DNA from 2 places in the Winogradskyella rapida genome. Region 1 is predicted to be linked to the other one. Evidence: riboswitches for the same ligand, from Rfam matches in the RefSeq annotation. Region 1 holds a riboswitch; the other holds the start of a gene.
What was found. Region 1 has a riboswitch for S-adenosylmethionine ahead of ACFQ13_RS12665 (trans-sulfuration enzyme family protein). Riboswitches for the same ligand answer to the same signal wherever they lie in the genome.
Positions count from the first base shown of each region.

Region 1 (4,221 bases):
CACACGTAGTTCGTTAAAGGTAATGGCTCTGTATTCTGGTCTATTCACATCCGGTGATAAACTAGCCGTTTTATTGGTAGGGCCAATACTTCCGGCTACAAAACGTGGTTTTTCAGGATTTTCTTTCGTGAATTTATCCGCAACGTCTCTGGCAATTTTAGCCGATTCATAGTTGAGCTCATACACCAAATCTTCCATGTCGTAATCGGCCATAGCAATGGTAGTCCCAGAAAAGGTATTGGTTTCTACGATATCGGCGCCAGCCTCAAAATATTTAGCATGAATAGCGGCTATGGCTTCAGGTTGGGTTAGGGATAATAAATCGTTATTCCCTTGTAAAGGTGATGGGTAATCCTTAAAACGTTCGCCTCTAAAATCTTCTTCAGAGAAGCTATATTGCTGAAGCATGGTTCCCATGGCGCCATCGAGAACTAAGATTCGTTTTTGTAATTGGTCTGTTATTTTGCTCATAATATGGTTGTGTTCTCGATATAATTTTATGCCATTGTCATAAAATCACTCGAACTGACTTTAGTTTTCTAAAGCCTGTTTTAAATCGTTAATAATATCTTCAGGATGCTCTAGGCCTACAGAAACTCTGATTAATCCTGATGTAATTCCGGTTTCTAAACGAACAGATTCTGGGATTTTAGCATGTGTTGTAGAGGCCGGATGCGTCACTATAGTTCTCGTGTCTCCTAGATTTGCAGAGAGCGATAATAGTTTGATGGAATTCAAAAATTGCTTCCCTGCTTCAATGCCGCCTTTAATTTCAAAAGCTACAATGTTTCCGCCGGCTTTCATTTGTTTTTTCGCCAATTCGTATTGCGGATGCGATTTTAAAAATGGGTATTTTACAACATTCACCAAATGATGGGATTCTAAAAAATGAGCCACTTTTAACGCATTATCACAATGTCTATCGACGCGCACCGGTAAGGTTTCTAAGCTTTTAGATAATACCCATGCATTAAATGGCGATAGGGAAGGACCCGTGTTTCTTGAAAATAAATAGATCTGTTGAATCAGTTCTGTGTCGCCGACAACTACACCTCCTAAAACACGTCCTTGACCATCTATTAACTTAGTGGCAGAATGGATGACTAAATCGGCCCCAAATTTAATAGGCTGTTGCAAGTAAGGCGTGGCAAAACAATTGTCTATAATAAAAATAAGGTTATGCTTTTTTGCAAGGGCTCCAATTCGTTCTAAGTCTAAAATATCTACAGCAGGATTGGTAGGGCTCTCGGCATAGATCACTTTTGTGTTGGGCTGAATAAGGCTTTCAATCGTATCGAGCTCATCAATTTTAAAATAACTCGTTGCAATGTTCCACTTTGGTAAAATGGTATTGAATAAGGTTTGTGTAGACCCAAAGATACTTCTGCAAGATAAAATATGATCTTCAGCATTAAGTAAAGCGGCAAAAGTTGAAAATACGGCCGACATCCCCGACGCAAAGGCATAGCCACGTTCGGCACCTTCCATCAGACAGATTTTTTCTATAAATTCTGAAGTGTTCGGGTTGGAGTAACGGCTATAAATATTGCGTTCCTTTTCATCGGCAAAGGAAGCGCGCATATCTTCAGCATCCTCAAACACGTAGCTAGAGGTTAGGTATAAAGGACTTGAATGTTCTAAAAATTGCGAACGTTCTATTTGTGTGCGTATAGCTTGTGTTTCAATACGATTAGATTTCATTTTTTTCTATTTAAAAAAAATCAAAAAACTAAAAACGTCAAAAGACGTAGGTATAGAAAAAGTTATAAAGAATAAAAATTGCAGATGAGCAATTGTATGGGTTATCTATCCAATTAAGCGATAAATGAATCGCTAATTACGTAGAATTTAGCACCTTCTTAGTAAGTCTAAGGGTTGCTAAGGCATCAAAGGGTCTAATCCCTCCACCTTTCTTGATAACATTTCAATAAGTTGTTTGAACTTTGTGAACTACAATATTCCGAAAGAAAATAGGATTATACAAATTTTATTCACTTTTTTTTATTAAGAGCATATGCATTTTAATTGTAACTTTGAATTTCCCTAAAATATCAACTATGTTCGAAAATTTTTGGTTCAATGTGCAATATGGCATGAATCACGTCTTGGATATTAATGGTTATGACCATATCCTTTTTTTAATGGTACTCGCAGTACCTTATTTGTTTAACGACTGGAAACGCGTCCTTATTTTAGTGACCACTTTTACCGTAGGGCATACGCTCTCCTTGGTTTTAGCGGCTTATGGTGTGGTGCAGATTAACGGCCAATTGGTGGAATTTTTAATTCCGGTGACCATTTTAATTATGGCCTTGTACAATGTCTTTACCGCTGGTAAAACTTCTAAAAATAATAAAATAGGCTTGCTGTTTGTAACCACCTTGTTCTTTGGAATTATTCATGGTTTAGGCTTTGCAAGAGAGTTTAAAATGTTTTCTGGTCAGGCCGAAAATAAATTGGAACTGCTTATAGAATTTGCTTTAGGTATAGAAATTGCACAAATAATTATTGTTTTTGTGGTCTTGTTTATAGGATTTATTTGTCAAACGGTATTTAGATTTTCGCGTCGTGATTGGATGATGGTCTTATCTTCTATCGTTATTGGCTTAGTGATTCCTATGATTATAGAAAGCGATCTTATCAACTAAATTAAAGTTTGGTAAAATTTTAACGCGAAGTCAAAGAGGAATGTATTTTTAACCTTTTATCTTCGTTCTGAACAAGGTACGATTGCATAATACTTTTAAGGAATGTCAAAAATAAAACAGCGTCGTTACGATAAAGCGTATTTACGAATCGCTAAAGAATGGGGTAAACTCTCCCATTGCAATAGAAAACAGGTGGGCGCACTCATTGTAAAAGACCGTATGATTATTTCTGATGGTTATAACGGAACGCCTACGGGGTTTGAAAATTACTGTGAGGATGATGAAGGCTATACCAAATGGTATGTGTTACATGCCGAGGCTAATGCCATTTTAAAAGTGGCATCCTCTACGCAGTCTTGTCAAGGAGCAACTTTATACATTACGCTTTCGCCTTGTAAAGAGTGTAGTAAGCTAATCCATCAAGCGGGTATTGTTAGAGTCGTGTACCATCAAGGTTATAAGGATGACTCGGGATTAAAATTTCTGAAAAAAGCAGGGATTCAGATAGAGCTTATCGAAGATATCGATTAAGATTCCCTAAGAGGGAAATACTATGGCAACAAAAAATAAATACATACCATTAATTATCGGTGCTGCAATTGCGGCCGGGGTGGTTATTGGTGGAAAATTGAATTTTTCAGACACGTCAGATAACCTCTTTACAAGCAATAGTAAAAAGAATAAACTCAATCGGTTAATTGATTATATTGATTACGAATATGTGGAGGAAGTGAATACCGACAGTATAGTTGATGTGACTGTAAACGGTATTCTGCAAAATTTAGATCCACATTCTACCTATATTCCCAAAGAAGATTTAAAACGTGTCACTGAAAACATGAAAGGTGATTTTGTAGGTATTGGGATTAATTTTTATGCCTACCGTGATACCATTGCTGTGATTAAGCCCACCAAAAATGGACCTAGTGAACGAGCGGGGATTATAAGTGGCGATCGTATTCTTATGGCTGATAACGATACGCTTTATGGTGCTCAGATCACCAATAGTATGATTAGTCAAAAGCTTAAAGGGGATAAGAATACCTCTATTAAGCTTACCGTTTATAGAAAAGGAGCGCCGGAGTTGTTAGAGTTTGATGTTAAGCGAAAAGCCATTCCTATTAAAAGTGTAGATGCCGCTTATATGCTTACAGAAGAGTTAGGGTATATAAAAATTAACCGTTTTGCAGAGTCTACCTATAAGGAATTTAAAGCTGCTTTAAATACACTTCAGGGGCAAGGAGCTAAGAAATTGGCCTTAGATTTAAGAGAGAATCCTGGTGGTTTTTTGGGGATTGCAGAACAGATTGTAGACGAGTTTTTAGAAGATGATAAACTCATTTTATTCACTAAAGATAAGCGAGGAAAAGAAGAATATGTCTATGCTACGGGTAATGGTGCTTTTGAAGATGGTGAGATTTTTATCTTAATCAACGAGAATTCTGCCTCGGCTAGCGAAGTGGTTGCTGGAGCGCTTCAAGATAATGATAAAGGTATTATTGTAGGGCGTCGTTCTTATGGTAAAGGGCTTGTACAACGTGAAATGGCTTTGGGTGATGGTAGTGCGGTACGC
Region 1 covers NZ_JBHTKM010000063.1:1,227,209-1,231,429, reverse strand. The annotation lists gene ACFQ13_RS12670 (homocysteine S-methyltransferase family protein) at 1-471, opposite strand, end outside; gene ACFQ13_RS12665 (trans-sulfuration enzyme family protein) at 532-1,701, opposite strand; SAM riboswitch class I at 1,800-1,923, opposite strand; gene ACFQ13_RS12660 (HupE/UreJ family protein) at 2,058-2,648, shown strand; gene ACFQ13_RS12655 (deoxycytidylate deaminase) at 2,751-3,179, shown strand; gene ACFQ13_RS12650 (S41 family peptidase) at 3,202-4,221, shown strand, end outside.

Region 2 (4,221 bases), on a different contig from region 1:
CGTAGAAAACCTGAAGCTCAAAAATTATTAGCTGAAGCTGAAAAATTAGATAAGCGTGATATGTTAGCGGACCAAATTAAAATGATGAAGCAACAAATGAAAAAAGCTTCAATACCAAAGCACCAATACGGTCAACCTACATCAGCTAGACAAAACCGTAGAAGTAAACGCTAATAGCTTCTTTTACCTTGCTTTTTTCTTGGCTAACAGCGGTTGCATCCCAATTAACGCTATCGTTGTTACAAACAAAATAAGTAAATACCAGGTATTCTGAATAAGGTCTAAATAATCAATTTGACCTTTAGAAAAACTTAAAATCATCAAGACTTGTGCTCCATATGGGAGCACTCCTTGTATTATACAGGCAAAGACATCTAAGATAGAGGCTGTTTTTCTATTGGTTAAGCCGTATTCGTCATTAATTGTTTTTGCAATTGGCCCCGATATAATAATAGAAACGGTATTATTAGCAATAGCCATATTTACAGTACTCACCAAGGCGGCAATACCAAATTGGGCTGACGTTTTATTCTTAATAAGCACTTTGATTTTATTTAAAATATAATCGATTCCTCCATTAATTTCTACCAAAGCAGCTAAACCACCCGTTAAAAGTGATAACAAGAAGATTTCTGTCATATTAGTAAAACCTTCATAGGCAATTCGGGTCGATTCCATAAGGGTAAAGTCGCCATAAAACACGCCTAAAATTCCGGCTGAAATAATACCTAAAAACAGCGTTATAAAAACATTTACACCGAGAACAGATAACAGAATCACCAATAGATAAGGGAGTATTTTTACGACAGAATACACATAAGTAACCTCCTCTAGCGCATTAGATTTTAAATCTAAGCCTTGAAAGGTTAAAATCACTAAAGTGATTAAAGCCGCTGGAAGCGCAATTTTGATATTCTCTTTAAATTTATCACTCATTTTACAATCTAAAGATTGTGTGGCTGCAATTGTAGTGTCTGAGATGACCGAAAGATTATCTCCAAACATAGAACCACCTAATAAGGCACCACAAAGTACAGCGAGAGAAATATCACCTTGACCAGAGAAGCCTACTACAATTGGGGCCAGCGTTACAATAGCGCCCACGGAAGTTCCTGTTGACACCGATAAAAATGCTGCGATCACAAAAACACCTAAATAAATGTATTGTATGGCAATGTAATCTAGGCCTAAATTTACAATAGCATCTACACTGCCCGTAGCTTTTGTCACCGTAGCAAAGGCGCCTGCAAGCAAGTAAATTAAACACATGGTAAGTATCTTATGATCGCCACAACCTTTTAAAAGGGTCTGAATTTTAGACTCTACGGAAGATCTAAACATTAAAAAGGCCACAACAATCCCTACCACAACCGCTATAGGTGCTGGTAAAGCATAAAAATCATCTTTATAGATTCCGACGCCTAGAAAGGTAATAACAAATACGAGTAATGGAATTAATGCGGTAACACTTGGGGAAGCAACTTTTGGATTTTTCATTCGATTATGCCTTAAAAAAAGGAGTGCATAGCAAATCAATAGAAAAATTAGATTAACATTTTTTCCAAAGTATTGGCTTATCGCTTTAGCACCTTGCTCGTTATTGCAGGTTGCTATCTCCTTTTAGAGATTCTTGATAATTTATTTAAGGCGGCAAATATATCTATATAAACACATTTAGCACAAACTTTAACGCTTTATTATTATCTGTAACCTTCTTCTTACAATAAAGGCGCCATTAAACGTGCGGTAGCTTCTACAACTTTAGTCCGCTTAGATCGTTTCTTCCAAGAGGCTAGTTCTAATTTTTCGCAATCCTTAAGATCGGCTTTAAAAAGTGACGTCAGATCATCACTAATGGCCTTATTGTAAATTAAAGCATTCACTTCAAAATTAATATTAAAGCTTCGGTAATCCATATTAGTTGTTCCTATGGTACTAAATACACCATCCACAACCATGGTTTTTGCATGTACAAACCCTTTGGTATAGTGATATACTTCTACACCTGCTTCTAAAAGCATTTCCAAATAAGAATTGGTCGCATATTCTGCAATCCAAGAATCCGATTTTTGAGGAACAATGAGTTTAACTTCAATATTACTTCTGGCAATGACTTGTAGAGCCGTTAAAATTTCAGGATTAGGAATAAAATAAGGGGTCGTGATGTAAACATAATCTTCCGCATTGGTTATGGCAACAAATATGGCTTCCATAATATTAGACCAATCGGTATCGGGTCCGCTTGCCGCAATTTGAAGCGGTACATTAGCTTTACAGTTATGATCAGGGAAATAATTTTTGGAAATCTCTAAGGCATCACCGCTTACAAAGTCCCAAGTGGTAAAAAATAAAATCTGAAGGGGTTTTACCGCCTCCCCTACTAATCGTATATGCGTATCTCGCCAATACCTATCATTATTGGCATTAACGTAGGTGTCTGAAATATTCACCCCACCGACATAGCCAATCTTACCATCAATAACTATAATTTTACGGTGATCGCGATAATTCATTTGCCCTGTGAATTTAGAGAATAGCACAGGCATAAATGGGTGCATTTCTATTCCACACTCTTTGAGTTGGCGTTTCATTTTAGAGCTTATAGAACTTCCTACATCATCTATAACAATTCTTACTTCTACGCCATCCCTTGCTTTATCACACAAGAGATTGAGTAATTCTGTACCAATCTGGTCGTCTTTAATTATAAAATATTCTAAATGAATATGATCTGTAGCGTCTTTTATATCTTTGAAGAGGTGTTGAAATTTATCATCACCATTTTTAATAAGCGTAACTTCATTATTAATGGTGAGCTTAGATTTCTCACTGTTGTAAAGCAGTGGAATTAATTTAGATTTCTGCTCTAACAGTTCATCAACCTCATTAATGGTTTTAGTATCTAGCTCTAACTGATCTTGAATCTTTTTAATTACCGATTGGTTAAGGACATTCTTTCTGCTAAAAATCTTTGTTTTACGATATTCTTGTCCGAAAAGATAATACACAATTAAACCCAAGAAAGGCAACGCTAATAAGCCTATGATATAGCTTAGGGCCTTTGTTGGGTTTAGTTTTTTAAGCAGAATGGTAACCACTGCAGATAATGCAATGGTATAATTAAGTATGATTAATACCTGCCAAATATGATTTTTTAAATAATCCAAGGTTTAAGGATGGGTGTTATAATATCCGGCTTCTGGAATTTCTATCTCATATAATTTACGCGAACTATTATTTAAATGGGGCTCTCTTAACCAAGGGTTATGAAGTTTTAAAATCTTATAGTTGATTCCGAATTTCTTAGAGAATTGCGCAAAATCTTTTACGGCCGTATCTACCTTAACCTTGTACGTTGGGATCTCTTTGTATAAATGCGACTTATTAAAGTTGAAACCGTATTTATCAGGATGTGATAAAATTTCTTTTAGAGCTACAATTCTAAACACATAACGCCCCGTTTCTTCACCCAAAAGTAAATCGTAATAATCATTAACATCTTGAGCTTCTAAACGTCTAGAAACTCCGGCATTTCCGGCGTTATAGGCCGCAGCAGCTTTGGTCCAAGACCCTAAATTAGCTTTTGCTTTCTTTAGGTAATTACAAGCTACCTCTGTTGCCATTTCAATATGGTAACGCTCATCGACATTAGAATTGACTTCTAATCCATTCTCACGTCCTGTAGCAGCCATAATTTGCCACATCCCACTTGCTCCTGCAGGTGATTTCGCTGTTGGTATTAATCCGCTTTCAATAACCGCAAGGTATTTAAAATCGTCTGGCACCCCATTTTTCTTTAAAATAGGTTCTATAATCGGAAAATATTTTTGAGCACGCTTAAACATTAATAAACCATTAGATTGCCAATAGGTATTCACTAATAATTCACGATCCATACGCTCATAAATATCCGGATCTTCAACAGGAACGGCTTCTCCTGCAAAATTTAAGTTTTCTGGCATTTCTAAGGCATAGACATTATAATTGTTAACCACAGGATCTTCATGGCCTAAATTACGATCTGAAGGCGCTTGTGCATTCGGTGATTTTTGCATTGAAAAGATAAAGAGTCCTGAGACACAAATGACGCCTACTAAGGCTAAACTATTTTTTATAATTTTCATAAATTTAATTTTAAGTTATAACGGTTTTGAGTTCTCAAATTGGCTTTCCTCCTTTAAGTGTACCTTATGAGGGGCCTACCGTTTAATAGAATTCTAT
Region 2 covers NZ_JBHTKM010000001.1:250,103-254,323, forward strand. The annotation lists gene ACFQ13_RS01155 (DUF2892 domain-containing protein) at 1-174, shown strand, start outside; gene ACFQ13_RS01160 (Na+/H+ antiporter NhaC family protein) at 184-1,497, opposite strand; SAM-I-IV-variant riboswitch at 1,546-1,642, opposite strand; gene cls (cardiolipin synthase) at 1,719-3,167, opposite strand; gene ACFQ13_RS01170 (lytic transglycosylase domain-containing protein) at 3,171-4,124, opposite strand.
Region 2: it holds a riboswitch for S-adenosylmethionine, as region 1 does, so the genes downstream of both, ACFQ13_RS01160 (Na+/H+ antiporter NhaC family protein) here and ACFQ13_RS12665 (trans-sulfuration enzyme family protein) in region 1, are expected to answer to the same signal.